DNA from 3 places in the Tumebacillus lipolyticus genome. Region 2 is predicted to be linked to each of the others. Evidence: riboswitches for the same ligand, from Rfam matches in the RefSeq annotation. Region 2 holds a riboswitch; each other region holds the start of a gene.
What was found. A riboswitch is a leader RNA that binds a small molecule or an ion and turns the genes downstream of it on or off. The one in region 2 is predicted to bind cyclic di-AMP.
Positions count from the first base shown of each region.

Region 1: it holds a riboswitch for cyclic di-AMP, as region 2 does, so the genes downstream of both, ACFSOY_RS07510 (Na-translocating system protein MpsC family protein) here and ACFSOY_RS03110 (C40 family peptidase) in region 2, are expected to answer to the same signal.
Region 3: it holds a riboswitch for cyclic di-AMP, as region 2 does, so the genes downstream of both, ACFSOY_RS09415 (NAD-binding protein) here and ACFSOY_RS03110 (C40 family peptidase) in region 2, are expected to answer to the same signal.

Region 1 is NZ_JBHUIO010000005.1:449,769-455,473, reverse strand. It holds gene murA (UDP-N-acetylglucosamine 1-carboxyvinyltransferase) at 1-188, shown strand, start outside; gene ACFSOY_RS07525 (IreB family regulatory phosphoprotein) at 225-482, shown strand; gene ACFSOY_RS07520 (hypothetical protein) at 520-663, opposite strand; gene ACFSOY_RS07515 (MraY family glycosyltransferase) at 1,072-2,061, shown strand; cyclic di-AMP (ydaO/yuaA leader) riboswitch at 2,161-2,307, shown strand; gene ACFSOY_RS07510 (Na-translocating system protein MpsC family protein) at 2,552-2,920, shown strand; gene ACFSOY_RS07505 (potassium-transporting ATPase subunit F) at 3,334-3,414, shown strand; gene kdpA (potassium-transporting ATPase subunit KdpA) at 3,473-5,146, shown strand; gene kdpB (potassium-transporting ATPase subunit KdpB) at 5,172-5,705, shown strand, end outside.
Region 2 is NZ_JBHUIO010000002.1:831,908-837,612, reverse strand. It holds gene ACFSOY_RS03125 (mannose-1-phosphate guanylyltransferase) at 1-546, shown strand, start outside; gene ACFSOY_RS03120 (CotS family spore coat protein) at 561-1,904, shown strand; gene ACFSOY_RS03115 (DNA alkylation repair protein) at 2,046-2,732, shown strand; gene ACFSOY_RS03110 (C40 family peptidase) at 2,798-3,658, opposite strand; cyclic di-AMP (ydaO/yuaA leader) riboswitch at 3,666-3,809, opposite strand; gene ACFSOY_RS03105 (hypothetical protein) at 3,912-4,064, opposite strand; gene ACFSOY_RS03100 (phosphoglucomutase/phosphomannomutase family protein) at 4,207-5,607, shown strand.
Region 3 is NZ_JBHUIO010000005.1:896,990-902,694, forward strand. It holds gene ACFSOY_RS09390 (manganese efflux pump MntP) at 1-8, opposite strand, end outside; gene ACFSOY_RS09395 (hypothetical protein) at 147-542, opposite strand; gene ACFSOY_RS09400 (helix-turn-helix domain-containing protein) at 665-1,948, opposite strand; gene ACFSOY_RS09405 (hypothetical protein) at 2,116-2,244, opposite strand; gene ACFSOY_RS09410 (helix-turn-helix domain-containing protein) at 2,244-3,431, opposite strand; gene ACFSOY_RS09415 (NAD-binding protein) at 3,771-4,193, opposite strand; cyclic di-AMP (ydaO/yuaA leader) riboswitch at 4,202-4,348, opposite strand; gene ACFSOY_RS09420 (L-threonylcarbamoyladenylate synthase) at 4,440-5,462, opposite strand; gene ACFSOY_RS09425 (GNAT family N-acetyltransferase) at 5,561-5,705, opposite strand, start outside.

The sequences.
Region 1 (5,705 bases), on a different contig from region 2:
AGCTGCGCGGCGCTCGCGTGGTCGCAGGCGATCTGCGCGCGGCGGGCGCGATGATTCTCGGCAGCCTCGTCGCAGAAGGCACGTCCACCGTGGAAGGATTGCAATATTTGGACCGCGGGTATGAGAACCCGGTCGAGAAGCTAGTTTCCTTAGGTGCGCAGATCGAGCGCGTCACATCGGGTGCGTAGAGTAAAGTCTTGACCAAGAACAGGAGGGGCCTTACCATGTCCAACCTCGACAAGACCATGATTTTCCGACCTGATCAAGAATCGGAACTGCTGAACGAAATCATCGAAAAAGTGGTGCCTGCTCTGCGCGAGCAAGGCTATGATGCGGCGCGTCAATTGGCAGGCTTTATCGTCACGGGGGAGAGCAACTACATCACCTCGGCGAACAACGCGCGCACGACCATGGCGAAGATGGACCGCCTGCTGGCCGTTGAGCAGATCCTAAACGACTATTTTGCCCTCAAAGGGCTGTAAGCAAAAAGCGTTCCTCCACCGTGAGGAACGCTTTTTGTTAGTCTTTCTTTCGCAAAAAGTTGGGCAGGCTCTGGCGAGCCTCAGCTTTCACGCGGACAAAGGCGATGCGATTGGACAGGCGTCCCAGCAGAAACACCACCGGGATGACGATGAGGTGGAACAACAGAATTCCGCTGATCATCGATCAACTACCTCCTACTCTTCTACTTGCTAGATTGTATGAGCGAGGCGGATCGAGTAGAACAGCAGATTCTGCCAGACAGAAAGCGGGACATCGGCACGAATCTTTTAGCATGTTGAAATCGCTGTAACGTTTTCCAATTTCAGATCGTCTTATCTATTGAGAATCGAAGAGAATGTGGACGAAATGTTGAAAAATGACGAAATTCGTCTCTTTGCGTTTCTTTTTACCCGATAGTAACTTCCGTTATTGCAGAGTTCTCTGGTATAATGAGTACGTTTTAAGGAGCGCCTGTACATTGGCGCTCCTTTCATAGCGAGCGTATCTAATTTCTCAGGAAATAAAAGTGGATTTTTGCGCACACTACCTTCACCAAGATTGTGGCGCAGAGGGAGGCTTACGAACAAAATGCAATCCCCACAAATGCTGACGCTGACTTTGATCGTCTCGTTTGCGCTCGTGTACTTTATGGTGCCTTATCTGCGCAAGCTGGCGTTGAAGACAGGGTTTGTAGACATGCCGAACCCTCGGAAACTGCACAAGGAACCGATTCCGGTGCTCGGCGGTGCGGCGATCTATTTTGGATTTATCATCTCCACATTATTAATTCAACTGTTCTTCGGAGAAGTGGACGACACGTTTTATGGAATCGCGCTGGGCGGCTTGCTTCTGTTTGCGGTCGGTGTGCTCGACGATTATTACAAGACCCGCGGCAAAGACTTTCCGGCGTGGCCGAAACTGTTGACACATATTGCGGCAGCTTTAATCTTGGTCGGATTTGATGTAAAGGTGGAAGCGATCACCATTCCGTGGATCGATCTGCCCTACTATTCTTTTGCTGACCACGGCATGGAATGGATCTCGATCGCTGCGACCGTGCTCTGGGTCGTCGCGCTGACGAACATGCTCAACTTCTTGGACGGCGTGGACGGTCTGGCAGCAGGGATCTCCTCGATCTCGGCGATCACCTTGCTCTTCATCGCGATCCTTTCGGGCAATGGTCCGGTCGCTTTCTATGCGGTGGCGCTGATCGGCGTATCGCTTGCCTTCTTGAAACACAACTTTCACCCGGCTCGGATCTTCATGGGCGATTCGGGGGCGACCTTCCTCGGCTTTGCGCTGGCCGCTCTGGCGGTCGACGGCGCGTTCAAGTCGGCGACGTTCGTCTCGCTGATCGTGCCGGTGCTCGCGCTCGGCGTTCCGATCTTCGACACGATGTTCGTGCTGTTCAGACGGATCAAAGAGCGTCGACCGCTGCATCAGGCTGACAAATCGCACACGCACCACACGCTGATGCGCAGCGGCATGAACCAAGTGCAGACCGTATCGGTCATGTATTTGCTCGGCATCTGTTTCTCGCTTGCCTCGATCGTCGTGCTGCTCGTCAACTACAGATAATGCGTACGGATCGCTCCTTCCTCAGTTTCAGGGAAGGAGCTTTTTTTACAAAAATAGGTCTTGCCAAAGTGCTCGGAGGGCAGTATATTTGATTCAACAACTGAAACATGGCCTAATCTTGGACTTACTTTCAAGAGCGGAGGACCCGATCTTCTGGGGTTAATCTCGCAGTGCGCGAGAGGGATGAGGAACTTCCTTGCCATCCTACCCGTCAGCTAACTTCGTCGGCTAATGCAGGGAGGGTCAGAAGACCTTCTAGTTGGAACGGTCTTTTTGTGTTTCCTTGAAACAGAAGACACCGTTTTAACTGGAGTCTTTCATAAGTTGGTCTCACAGGGAGACATGACGCAAAGCGAGCATTCGCGTGGCGATTTGTAGACCGGTGTAGATTTTGACCTTTGTATTTTCTAACTTACAGGTTGAGATCAGCACCGGTTTTGTTGTGCCATTCTTTGTGCGATTCTCACCGAAAAAGGGGATTGAAGATCAAATGGCACCGAATGCGAAGAACAAGATGGAGTCTGATATCAGCGAGGCGTACATCAAGCTGCAGCGAGAGATCTTAGGCCGGGGACCGCAAGAGACCAAGACCTATATCATTCGCGACATGGTGATCGTTCGGCTGAAAGGGGTGCTGACCCATGAGGAGAAGCATCTCGTCAAGTCGGATCGTGGCAAGCGGCTGGTCAAAGAGATGCGGCAGATTTTGCGGGAGAACTACAGCGAAGAGTCGGAAGCGATCATCTCCAGAATCACAGAATGTCAGGTGATCTCCAGCCATAGCGACATCTCCACGCGAATTGGAGAGCAGGTCGAGATGTACATTTTAGATTGCGATCTGGAAAAAAAGCTGAAATAGCAGATCTGGGCGGGCGTACGGACCCCGAGATCGACGAGGTAGCAGAAGTCTTTTTCACTACAGGGAGACAGAATGCAGGGGAACTGCTGAGCGGTTGCCAGGCGTTACGTAGACCGGTGCAGACTTTGACGAGCGAAACATGGTTCTGATCATTCGAACCTGTTTCAGGCGTTGAAGGGGCACCGGTCTTTTTGTTTCTTGCCGGAGAACCGGCGTGCGAGCCAGCGCGGTTCGGACGACCGGTTCTCCGCAAGCGGCAAGAACGGATGAAGCGACACAAGTCCAAGAACGGATGGAGGAGGAACGTGCATGCTCGATGCGCTGATGATCGGAAGCATAGTGACACTTACGCTGTTGATGTTGTGGTTGCTCCGCTTTGCAAGCAAGGTGAGCGAGGAAGGGAGTGAGGGAAGATGATGTGGTTGTTGGGCGGCATCGTGATTGCCCTGATCTGCTATCTGATCTTCGCCTTGGTACGGCCGGAAAAATTTTGATCGATATCAATAACCTTGATCAACATTTCGGAAAGATTGTGGAGGGATTCTTGTGACGATCGATTTGTTAGCTATCATTTTGACACTGCTCGCTGCACTGTTGCTGGCACGCCCGGTCGGCCGCTACGTTGCCAGCGCCTTCGATACGGAAAAGCGGAGCGGGATCGACAAGCTGTTTGCTCCGATCGAGCGCACCTTGTTTGCGATCGGCGGTGTGCGGATGGAGAACCAGACGTGGAAGCAGTATGCGGGTGCAGTCGTGCTGCTGAACACCGTGATGATCGTGCTGGTCTATCTGGTGTTTCGCTTCCAAGGGTCACTGCCGCTCAACCCCAGTCAGATCGGCAGCATGGAGCCGACGTTAGCTTTTAACACGGCGATCTCGTTCATGACCAACACCAACCTGCAACATTACAGCGGGGAGAGCGGCCTGTCTTATCTGTCCCAGCTGATCGGCATCATCTTCATGATGTTCACCGCGCCGGCGACCGCGCTCGCTGTGGTGATCGCCTGCATGCGCGGGCTTGCCGGAAAGCCGCTCGGCAACTTTTTCGTCGATCTGGTGCGCAGCATCGTCCGCATTCTCTTGCCGATCTCCATCGTGGCCGCGCTGCTCTTCCTCTTGCTCGGCGTTCCGCAGACATTGGAGCAGCCGGTGACCGCGCACACGCTCAGCGGTACTGAACAGCAGATCGCGCGCGGCCCGGTCGCCTCGCTGCTCTCGATCAAAGAGCTCGGCAACAACGGCGGCGGACACTTTGGGGCCAACTCGGCACACCCGTTTGAAAATCCGGGAGCGCTCAGCAACACGATCCAAATGCTATTGATGCTGCTGCTCCCCACCGCGCTTCCGTTCACCTATGGTCGGATGGTGGGCAACCCGAAACAGGGGCGGGTGCTGTTTGTCTCGATGGCGATGATCTTCGTGCTGTTTCTCGGCGTGTCACTGGCCAATGAGTATGCGGGCAACCCCGTTTTGAGCGGGCTTGGCCTGGCCCAAGATCATGGGAGCATGGAGGGCAAGGAGGTTCGCCTGGGGGTGGCGCAATCTGCGCTGTACTCGGTCGTCACCACCGCCTCGGAGACGGGCGGGGTCAACACGATGCACGATACGCTCACACCGCTCAGCGGGATGATCGCGCTGTCGAACATGTTGCTCAACACGGTGTTCGGCGGTGTGGGGGCGGGGATGCTCAACGTGCTGATGTATGCGATGATCGCCGTCTTTCTCTCCGGGCTGATGGTCGGGCGCACCCCCGAGTTTTTGGGCAAGAAGATCGAAGGCAGAGAGATGAAGCTGATCGCGCTCACCCTGTTGATCCATCCGCTGCTGATCCTCGGAGCCAGCGCGCTCGCCTTTTACACGCCGCTCGGTCAGGAGGCGATCTCCAACGGGGGCCACCACGGGATCACGCAGGTGCTCTACGAATACACCTCATCGGCGGCGAACAACGGATCAGGATTTGAAGGGCTTGCTGACAACACGCCGTTTTGGAACATCACGACCGGGATCGTCATGTATGTCGCGCGCTTCTTCTCGATGGTGACGCTCTTGGCGGTCGTCGGATCGCTTGCGACAAAGCGCCCCGTTCCGGAGACGGCCGGCACTTTCCGCACCGACAACGCGCTGTTCGGGGGCATTTGGCTGGGAACGACGTTTATCGTCGGCGCCTTGACGTTCTTCCCCGTGCTGGTGCTCGGGCCGATCGCCGAGTTTTTGACGCTGAGGTAACGGGGATATGTGGAGGAGGAGAGACATGATGAGCACAAAACGATCGATGATCACGAGCAACATCGCCCTTCAGGCGGCCAAAGAGTCGGTGATCAAGCTCGACCCGCGCGCGATGATCCGCAATCCGATCATGTTTGTGGTGGAAGTAGGCTTTTTGATCACCCTGTTGTTAAGCTTTGTTCCCGACGCGTTTGGAGGCGCGATGCCGCGCTGGTTTAATCTGACCGTCGCGCTGATTCTGCTGTTCACCCTACTGTTCGCCAACTTTGCGGAAGCGCTCGCCGAGGGGCGTGGCAAAGCGCAAGCAGACTCGCTCAAACAGACGAAAAAAGATGTGCCCGCCAGAAAGATCGCTGCGGACGGAAGCGCTCAGATGATCGCGGCGAATGAACTGCGCAGAGGGGACATCGTGCAGGTGCTCCAAGGCGAGCTGATCCCGGGCGACGGCGAGGTGATCGCAGGGCTTGCGACCGTCGATGAGTCGGCGATCACCGGCGAGTCCGCTCCGGTGATCAAAGAGGCGGGCGGCGACTTCGCTTCGGTGACCGGGGGCACTCGC
Region 2 (5,705 bases):
GAGAAACCAGATTTTGAGCGCGCGCTCCGCTTTCTGCAAGCTGGCAAATACTTGTGGAACTCCGGGATGTTTGTCTGGCGGGCGCAGGAGATCTTGCAGGCGTATCGTCGGCACATGCCCGACATGTATCAGCATCTGGCGCAGATCTATGAGATCCTCGGCAGCGCCGAGGAGCAGGAGGTCATCCGCGAGACGTACGCCAAGATGCAAAAGCTGTCGGTCGACTACGCGATCATGGAAAAGGCGGAAAACGTCGCGGTGATCCCCGCCGACTTTGCTTGGGATGATGTGGGGTCCTGGCGATCGGTCGAGCGATTTTTGAGCCACGACAACGCGGGCAATATTGTCAACGGGTTGCACGTTGGCATCGACACATCCCGCTCGATCATCGAGAGCGAAGATCTGCTGATCGCGACGATCGGCGTCCGGGATCTGTTGATCGTGCAATCTGACCGCGCGATCCTCGTCGCTGACAAAGAGCGCGACCAAGAGATCAAAGATCTGGTCAGGCGGATCGAAAAACGAAACTTGCGAGAGTTTCTGTAAGGGGGAGGAAGCGCATGGCGAAGAGGAAAGAGGAGAAGGAACTGCTAGACGTGTTCGATTCTTACGGCGCCGATCCGGACGTTTTGCGCGAGTGGGATCTGGAGGTCGAGAAGGTCAGGCAGGTTCGAGGCGTGTTGAGAATCAAGACGGCGGTCGGAACGCGTGCGCTGAAGAAGGTGAACGTCGCCGAAGGTCGAGTGCGCTTTGTGCAACAGGTGATCGATCATCTGGCGAACAAAGGCTTTCACGATGCGCCGCGCTTTATTCGCACAAAGTACGGCGATCCCTATGTGGTGCATTCGACGGGGATCTACTACCTGACCGATTGGAGGCCGGGCAAGGAAGCAGATCTGAAAAAGACGAAGAACATCTTCTTGGCGGCAGAGACGATGGCTAAGCTGCACAACGCGGGCATCGGGTTTGCAGGGGGCGGATTTGGGCAGGAAACCCGCGAGGATTTCTCCGCGCAGTGGGGGAAGTTCCGGGCGAAGCTCAGCAGCTATGATGCGAATCTGGAAGAGCTTCGGGAACAGACAGGGATGGATGATTCCTATCGCCAGCACCGCGAGGAACTGGTGAAGATGATCGACCATGCTTCGGAGCAGCTGGCGCGTTCTCCCTACCCGCAGATCATCGAATGGGCGCGAGAAAACAGGACGATCTGCCACGGTTCCTTTTCGCGGCAAAACTTGATCGTGGAGAAAGAGCGGATGGCGGTCGTCGATTTTGATCACTGTCATTTTGGCCACCCGCTGCACGACCTCGGCGCTCTGCTCACCCGTTATATGCCGCGATTTAAGTGGGAAGCGTCGATCGGGTTCTCCATTCTCGACGTCTACAGAGCGGTGCGGGAGATCAGCGCGGAGGAGATGACGGTGCTCGCCGCCTACCTTTCCTTTCCCAAGCGCACGCTAGAGGTGGTCGAAGCGTACTTTGAGCGCAAGCGGGATTGGGATGCTGAGCGCTTTTCCAGCAGATTCCGCAAACAGTTAGCGCTCGATGAGGGCAGGGAGATGTTCGTACAGGATCTGATCGCCCGCTACGGGCTGAACTTGTCCGCCCCGTCCTTCGCCCCCCATTTGGAAGGGCTGGAATCGTATGACGATCTGGAAGCGATGGAGTCCTCGTCGGTGGAAAGCCGTGCGGATGGGTGGGAGGCGCCAGAAGCGCATGCGGTCGATCTGTCCGAAAGCGCTTCGATACACGAGCGGGAAGAATCGTCTGAGGTTCGGCTGGCCAGCCATGAAAAAGGGCTGGAGGAACGGCGCACGGACAGTCGCTCCGTTCTGCCAGATGCTGCTCCACGAATCAAGCCGCGCCGCAAGCAGAAGCCGGGACCATGGCGTCCGGGGCGATAAGCGAACTAACGCTGCCAGAGCTGCCGTTCAGGAGGGGCAGCTCTTTTGCTGTTCTTTGGCAGTCAGGGAACAGGCGATGCGTAGGCTGGATGAAGGTGATCGTATATAATGAGAGGAACTGACCGAGAGGGTGGTGATCTGATGGAGCTGGCAGAAGTGCTTGCCAAACTGGAAGCGATGGGGACGGAACAGAACCGAAAAGTGTATGGGCGACATGGGATCGGCGTCAACATGTTCGGTGTGTCCTTTGCGGAGATGAAGAAGTTGGCCAAGGAGATCAAAAAAGATCAGCGGTTGACTGAGCAGCTGTGGGAGACGGGAAATTGGGAGGCGCGAGTGGTTGCGACGATGATCGCCGATCCGAAGCTGATCGAGGAAGCGCAGCTTCACACCTGGGTGGAGTGCCTGACCGACCACACGCTGACCGATGTGCTGACGAGCAATCTGGCGAGCAAGACCCCATTTGCCCAAGCGTTGATGGTAGCGTGGATTCGCTCAGAAGAGGAATGGGTGGGCAGGGCAGGCTGGCAGATGCTCACGCAGCTCGCGCTCGGAAAGGAGCCGCTGCCGGACGAGTTTTTTGAACCCTTTCTCGAAAAGATCGGGACAGGCATCCATCAGAGCAAAAACCGGATCAAAGAGGCGATGAACACGGCGCTGATCGCCATCGGGTCGCGCAACGATCTGCTGGAGGCGAAAGCGCTACAACTTGCGGCGGCGATTGGGAAAGTGAAGGTCGATCATGGGGAGACCGCCTGTAAAACACCAGATGCGACCGCCTATATCAATAAGATGAAGCAGAGAAAGCTGGCCAAAGCGAAAGCGTGACCTGCCGAAAAGAGATGAAAAAGACACCACAGCTGCGGTGTCTTTTTCATCTCTGGGTACAAGTGCTAGAAAGTTCGCTTCGCTCCGATGTAGCGGGAGCCCCAATAATAGGGGTCGTTGATGTTGGCGATGCTGACACCGCGGGAACTGGCGGCAGATATAAACTCTCCGTTGCCGAGGTAGATCCCCACATGGCCGACGACGCCAGGCTGACTGAGCGAGAAGAAGACGAGATCTCCCGCTTTCAGATTGCTTTTGGCGACCGACTGACCCACCGTGTACTGGTCGCGGGAAACGCGCGGCAAGGAAAGGCCGTTTTTCGCAAACACATACTGCGTGAAGCCAGAGCAATCGAATCCGCTCGGCGTCATGCCCCCCCAGAGGTATGGCACGCCAAGATAGGATTTTGCCGATTGGATGATCTTCTCGCTCGGCGGTACATAGGTGGGTGCAAGCGCTTGGTGAGCCCGTCCATCTGTCGCGATGATCGCCGAGAGCGACGGTGCGTGCCAACTGACGTTCGCATCCAGAGCTTCTGTGGCGAAGCGGATCGGCACGAACGTGCGATCAGACTTCAAGACCGGCTTCGTATCCATCCACTCTGCCTGTCCGTTGATCAAGATCCGCGCGTCCCCAGTCTTTAGCTGGACGGTGTCGTTTCCTTTCGACAGCGTGACAGAAACTTGCGTGCCTTCCTGCTTCCAGTCGACTTTGTAGCCCATCGACTCGGTCAAAAATCGGATCGGCACCTGCATCCGGCTCGATCCGTCCACAAACGGTTTCGCGTCTGGGAACGAGATCAGCTTGTCGTTCAGCTGGACTTTGTAGATCGAAGAATCGGCAGCCTCTGCATCACCTTGTACTTGACAAAAAATTCCGACCATCGCAATTGCGCTGATGGCCAACTTTGTGCCCCACGATTTCATTTTATTGCATTGCCTCCTCAAGCGCCTCCGAGGTTAGTTGACGGGTTCGGGAAGAGGATTTCCCTTGTTCCAAGTTGAAGAACATTCACCCCAAAGTAAAGCGTCCCCCGTACTTGTCCTGACTTTCGACAAGATTCGGCATATTTGCATTTCATGCTAACATGGGGCAGATGCAGGAACAAGACGGGAATGGCTGGAAAAGGGCATCGCTTGCGCAAAAACACCACCCGGACAGGTCGGGTGGTGTCGCAGATCAGGCGCCGACAAACATGGCGACCATGATCAAAAAGAGCAGGAGCAACAAGAAGACATCGAGCACGTTCGGGAAGAACAGCGCTCGGAGAAACACGATCGCGATCGCGCCGCCAAGCAGGATCTTGACGGTGCGCAAGAGCAGGAAGTACATCGGTCAGTCCCCCGTTTCCAAATCCTTTCCTTGACAGTGTATGTGCTCCTGCCCGCCCGATGTGCGCAGTCCGTGACGAATGCCCAGGGTTCTGCATACGCTACAAGACACTGACAACAAGGTTGCAGGGGGGACAGCCCGCATGGACATTCAATTTGGAACGGAAGGTTGGCGCGGACAGATCGCCGACACCTTTACGACCGGCAATCTGAGACTGGTTTGCCAAGCGATCGCCGACGAACTGCACGCGAAACAGGTGCAGGAAAGCGGGGTGGTCGTCGGATATGATACTCGTTTTCTCTCCGATGTTTTTGCGCGGGAATGCGCACAAGTTTTAGCTGCGAACAGCATCCCTGTCTATCTGTTCGACTCGGTCACGCCGACACCGCTGCTCTCGTTCGCGGTTCGTCATCTCGGCGCGGCCGGCGGTCTGATGATCACCGCCAGCCACAATCCGGCCGTATGGAATGGCGTGAAATGGAAAGGGCCGCATGCCGGCCCGGCCAACGAGGAAGAGATCGCGCAGATCGCCGCACGCCTCGGCAAGACGGCTGCGAAGAGCATCCCGTTTGACAGTGCGAAGCGGTTGGGAATGATCGAGCTGATCAACCTCGATCAGCCGTATTTTGATCAACTGCTTCGCTTTCTCTCCCCGACGCTCGATCGAGAGCTGCGGCTGCACGTTGTCGTCGATGCGATGCACGGTGCGGCGGGCGCCTATTTTAGCCGCGCGCTGGAGGCGCTCGGCTGTCAGGTCACACAGGTTCGATCAGATCCAGATCCTACGTTTGGCGGCGTCAACCCGGAGCCGATCCCCAAAAATCTTGGCGTGCTGATGGAAAAAGTGCTGGAGGTTGGGGCAGATCTCGGCCTCGCCACCGACGGGGATGGCGATCGGCTCGGGGCGGTCGATGCGCAAGGCAATTATGTGTCGCCACAGATCTTGTTCGCCCTGCTCACGCTGCATCTGCTGCGCGACCGCAAATGGTCGGGGTCGGTGGTCAAAACGTTTTCCACCACTTGGCTGATCGACCGAATCGCCGATCTGTACGAGGTACAGATGCATGAAGTGCCGATCGGATTTAAACACATCTGCGGCCTGATGCAGGCGGAAGATGTGCTGATCGGCGGCGAGGAAAGCGGTGGCATCGGCATCCCGCTGCACATGCCGGAGCGGGACGGGATTTTTTCTGGGATGCTGTTGATCGAGCATCTGCTGCTCTCCGGCCAGCAGTTGTCAGATGCGATCGATCAGCTGATGTTTCTCGCCGGATATCACGCGTATGACCGCATCGACCTGCCGCTCGCCCAAGCGAAAAAGGAGTCGCTCTTCCGATCGCTCGTCCAGCAGCCGATCACGTTTGCCGGCGATCAGATCGAAGAGGTGCAGACGCTCGACGGCGTCAAATACAAGCTTTCGGACGGCAGATGGATCCTGTTCCGGGCGAGCGGGACAGAGCCGCTGTTGCGCATCTATGCGGAAGCGCGAGAATCGGAGGATGTGAGCCGGCTGATCGCAGCGGCAAAGCGCTTGGTCGACTAGCAGTTTTTAAGGCGCGACTCCCTCGCGACAGAACATCCAACAGGGGCATTTGCTCCCCTCTTGGATGTTTTTGGCTTTCATGCCCATACTACGTAGAG
Region 3 (5,705 bases), on a different contig from region 2:
CCTGTCACCAAGCGACGGTTCCTCCCTTCCTCGTCCTCTCCGTTCATGTGTATGCACCTTGTCCCTCGAAATGAACCAACCTTCCGCACACAAAAAAGCCTCGGCTCTTGCCCAGCCAAGGCTTATGAACGATCATTCGCTTGTGATCACCAGAAGAGCCTACGAGGCCCAAAGCCGAGCCCACCGCCATATCCCAAGCCGTAGCCTCCACCAACGCCGGCGGCGATGCCAGCGCCATATCCAAGACCGCCACCGAAGCCACCGCCCAAACCGCCGCCAATGCCTACGCCCGCCGCCGCACCGGCGAACGCGCCTACGCCAACCCCCAGGCCCGCACCGCCCAGCCCAAACATGCCGCCATAGGGGAGAAATCCACCACCAAAGAACACGTGCTCAGCATCGAGGCGATCGTCGCTTCGCATCGGAATCTGTCGCAGCACGACTCCCTTTGCGCTCGCTTTTTCCACGATACCTACATGAATGCCTTTGTTCGTCCGAATCGCCACCGCTTGGCCCACCAATTTTTTAAACTTGCGCTGCATACTATCACCTCCAACCATGCTTCACTGTGTTGATGATCTACCCTATCATATGTCCCAGCCTCCTCGAATGTGTGGACAAACACCATCGGCACCCGTCTAATCTGTTCGCAGCGCTCGAATGATCACAGCACCATGCCGCGCTGTTCCAACCGCTTGATCATCTGCTTGTGCAACCGTTCCATCCGCTCCAGCGCTTCTTGAAACCTCCCCTGCGCCTTCAGCTGCTGGCACAGGAACTGCGTGCTCTCCTCCAGCTCTGCGGCCTTGCCATGCAACTCGAAGATCGAGATCGCGTTTTGCAGATGCTTGTTCCCGTTCTCCTCTTCCTGACGTGAGTAACAGACGCTAGCGAGCACTAGATGCGCCTTGCCGTTCGCCGGATGATGAGGAGGCAGCAACTCACGCGCTTGCTCCGCATATCCCCACGATTCGGCGTACGAGCGATGATCCAAACAGACCTGCGCGATGTCTGCGTAGACGCTCCCCGCTTTCTCACCGCTCGCGTTCGCCTCATACTTCCTCGCGATCTGCATCAGCTCATCGACCGCTTGCCGCCAATCGCCTTCCCTGCGCTTGAGCAGAAGCAGCTGCCGCTTCCAGTCCTGCTTGCGCTCCAGATGATCCTGTTCATCCAACAGCGAGAAAGCGATCGTCGCATATTCGTCCGCCTTCTTAAAATTGCCCTGTCGATAGTGCACGTCTGCCAGCCGGAGGAACATGCTGCCTCGCTCCTCTTTGTTCGCCTGTTCGACCTGCAACGCTTGCTCATAATAGCAGGTCGCCTCCTCCACCTTGCCGACCTCTTCTGCCAGCGAAGCCAGCTGAATCAGCGCGCTCGCGTGCAAGCTAGGATCGATCGCTTGCTCCTTTTTTAGCTCGCGCAACGCCTTTTCTGAGTGGTACATAGCGACTGAAAATTCTTTCTTTTTACGAAACACCGTTCCGATCTGCAGCAGCGTCATCGCGAGCCGTTCATGATGCTGGTGGGAGTAGGCCCATTCGTACAGCTCTTCCAGATGGATCATCGCCTCCGCCTCATTCCCCAGCTCGATCTGACAGACGGCCAACTCGTAGAGCACGTCCATCCTTGGCACCGGATGATGTTGATGATGGAGCAGTTCGAGCAACAGGGGCTGTGCCGTCCTGTACTCTCGTGCTCGCACCATGCTCTTCGCCATCTTAAATTTGCTCGTGTACTCCAGATGGAGCGCAACATCTTCGAGCAGATGATCTAACGATACGTCGAGCCGCTCGGCGATCGCATACAAAATTTTGTACGATGGCCGTGCGCGATCGCTCTCAATCTGCGAGATCATGCTCGGAGTGCAAAGTCCTTGCGCCACTTCAATCTGCGTGATCCCTTTTTGCATGCGCAAATATTTGATGCGTTGACCTAGGGATTTCATAAGATCCTCCTCCAGTTTCCAACCTCCATTGTAAATAGAATAATAGAAGAGTTTCTTTTTGTAACATTTTAAAAAGAATTGGATTGTCAGAGCGAATCGTATGCATATGTCACGCAGGTGATCTGACATAAAAAACCCTCGTCCCGAATCGACGAGGGCTGTCTTTATCACTTGATGGCGCTAAGTCCTACCGGTTCTGGCGGCTTCGTCTGCGCATTTTCGCTACCTGCTGTGCTGCCGATCACCAAACCCATCACCGCGACCAGCAACAGGGCGGATGCGATCCATTTTTTCATCAAAATTCCTCCTCGTATAAATACTCACTTTTTGTATTTGAAAAGATGCGCTTCATTTCGTAGAACTTCATCGAAGTTACAGCGTCACCTTTCAAATAATGATATTCCATCAAACACTTGCTCGCATAATGCCTGACCTTCATGCTCAAGCCAGTATCGTTGAGGACCGATTCTGCAAAAGAAGGATCATCCTTCGCAACTGTGTACATGATCTGCATTTTTGCCCTGTACTCCGGATATTCTTTTGCCAGCTCTGCATATTTGTCCACCATTTTTATCGCGTTCGGGTAGTCGCGCACTTGCATCAGCGACTTCACATACTCCTTGACTGCCAAGATCAGGGTGTCTTCGAACGGTTGGGCGATGTTGATCGCAGCGGTCAGCGCTCGAATCGCCGTCTTGTAATTCCGCAGGAAGTATTCATAGTGTGCGACGTTGATCAGCGCGGTGCCGATCTGCTTGCCATCCTTCGTCCGCTCAAACTCTTCCAGCGAACGGTAGGCATACTTTTTCGCCTGTTCCAGATTCCCGCGTTCCTCTTCCATCTTCATTCGCACATAGTAGGTGATGCCCAGCTTGTTCGGGTCCTGCGCGTACGCCGCTTCCACAAATTCGAGCAGCTCTTCAAAGTTGCTATACTCCTTGCGAATCGTGTGCGACTGCATCATGTTGATCGTCACCAGGTGCAACAGCTGCTTGTCACCATATTCGGCTTCGACGCTCTTCGCATACTCAAACGCGGACAGCCACGTTCGATGTGCTTCCTCATACTGCTCCTGCAGGAATTGCACCTTGCCCAGATTGTTCAGCGCCAGCCCTCGCTCCGTCTTCCCCATCGCAAGCTGAACCACTTCGGCGGCGATCGAACGCGCGCGCGTAAGCATCACTTTCGTCCTTCGCTTCCCCATGACCAGCGCGATCAGCTCTTGTTCTTTCGCAAGGAGATCCTCCTGCTTCAAGCGGCTTGCGGAGATGCCCAACCCGTTCGCAATCTGCTCCAGCTCGGAAGGTGCGATGCGCCTTTCCCCCAAGAGCATCAGTCGCAGCGACTCCCGATTCATCCCGATCCGCTCCGCAAACGAGCGGATGCTCAACCCCTCCCCCAACTCTTCCATCAGTTCGGCGATGCGTCTCCCTAACGGTATCTTGGAGAGCGTCGAGATTGGCACGTACTCAACCGTTGACATGGAATGCCCCCCTGTTTGAACTATATGTTCGAAGGTTAACAAAATGTCAGAAATAATAACTAGTATAAGTATAGTTGGGTATTAGTAGTTTGTACATCAAGTTTTTTGTCGATTTTAATAGTAAAAAATTATTCTTTTCCAGCCATTGCATGATCCGGCACCTGCGCCCTCGGCACTGGCACGATCGATCTGACATAAAAAAGAGCCACAGCGGGAAGGACCGCGTGCGACTCTGTTACCGACTCGGCGTGTTGCTGATGTACCTGCTCAGCCATTTCAAAAAGACCTGAGCTCACTGCGCTCAGGTCTTGTCAAGGTACGTTCAGGGCGACGTTCAACTTACGCCCCGCGCTGCTTGGATTCCCCGTTCAGCACGCGAAACGAATCGCGATTCCAACGGCGCACGCCGACAACTCGGTCGGCCCCAAGGGCGCGATAGGCGCGCATGAAACTTTGATTCTGCGCGACGACGACCACCTTGCTCACGCCAGCTTGCTTCAGCGCTTGCACGATCAGTGCGCTCTCCAGCCAAGCCCCCTCGAAGACGACCGCCGTATCGAACTGGCGAATCCCTTCATGGTTGACCACATCATGCTTGTGCGGCCCGACTTTGATCACCGGCGCGATCACGCTCTGCTCGCGTAAAAATAAGGTCGTTTGTGCACAGAAATCCAGATAGGCGCATTCTACACCCATGGTGTGCAGCGTTTGGACGAACGGAACGGCCGACTCGTCCATCGTGACGATCAGACAACGGTTCATACTTTTCACCCTCTTCTCGCATGGCTTACGAAGTTAGCTGTCGGGTTAGGGTGGCAAGAGAGTTCAAGTTCACCCTTTCTGCTGCAGCAGAATTCACCCCAGAAAAATTGGGTCCTCCGCTTCCGGCGTTCACCGGAACTCAGCCTTCATAATCGGTTGTCACACCTCTATTATACATGATTCACCGCAAAATGTTGAAGCGGAGAGACGCCCAACGTTCGGCTTCCTCTCCGCAAAAAAATGGCATTATGTGTGAATAACTCGATGGCTCGCCGCTTTGCGCAATCGGTTCATGATCGCAAGCCCCACTCCGCTCTCGGGGAACACCTCAGCATAGATCACATCCGCATGCTCATGGTCGAACTGGCGGATCGCATCGTACAGCCCAGCGGCCACCGTCGCAAGCTCGCGGCGGCGACCGCAGGCGATGACGATCGCTCCCGGATACTCGTTCGCTCGCTCCTCGGTGGTCAGCACACCGACGCGATGCCCCGCTCGCTTCGCCTGCTCGACGCGCTCGGCGATCACCTCTTGATCGCGCTCTCCTGCGACCAGCCACATCTCCCCGCGCGGCGCATAGTGCGTATATTTCACCCCGGGCGACTTCGGCGTGCCGACGCCGCTGGCAAGCACCGGGTCGATCTGCACCTCGCCGAGCACCTCTGCGAGCATCTCGCGGGTCACGCCGCCCGGGCGCAAGATCATCGGCACCGGGCCGGACAGGTCGAGCACCGTCGATTCGACGCCCACGCCTGCCGCTCCGCCATCGACCACGCCCGCGATGCGCCCGCTCAGATCTTCCAGCACATGGGCGGCTGTCGTCGGGCTCGGACGTCCCGATCGGTTGGCGCTCGGCGCGGCCAGCGGCATGCCCGCCGCATCGATCAACTGCAGCGCGATCAGATGGTCGGGCATGCGAACGCCGACCGTATCGAGCCCTGCCGTCACCTCGCTCGGCACGCGATCGCTCACCGGCAACACGAGCGTCAGCGGCCCTGGCCAGAATCGCTCCATGCACCGCTTCGCCGCATCCGGCACCGCGCGCACCACCTTGTCCACATCTTCTCGCCTCGCGATGTGGACGATCAGCGGGTTGTCTGACGGCCTGCCTTTCGCCTGAAAGATCTTGCTCACCGCCGCCGCATCGAACGCGTTCGCCCCCAGCCCGTAGACCGTCTCCGTCGGAAACCCGACCACATCACCGCCCGCGAGCAATGCTGCCGCCTCCGCAAGTTCACTCTCTGTCGTTCCAAATCGTTTCGTCTCCATGTTCAACCGTCCCTGTTCGTTTTCGTGTGTCCTTAGTATAGCAAAACGACAGGGAAAAACATGAACAATTTTCGCAGAAAACTGCGGAACGTTTGTTCTTATTTATTCACACTATCCACAGCGCTGTGTGGATAACTTGTGGATGCAATTTTCTTGACCATCGCCACCGCCTCCTGCTGACTATACGCCAGGAAGTGTTGGCATTGGGCTACAGCCTGCGGGAGCTGCTCCTTGTCGATTGTG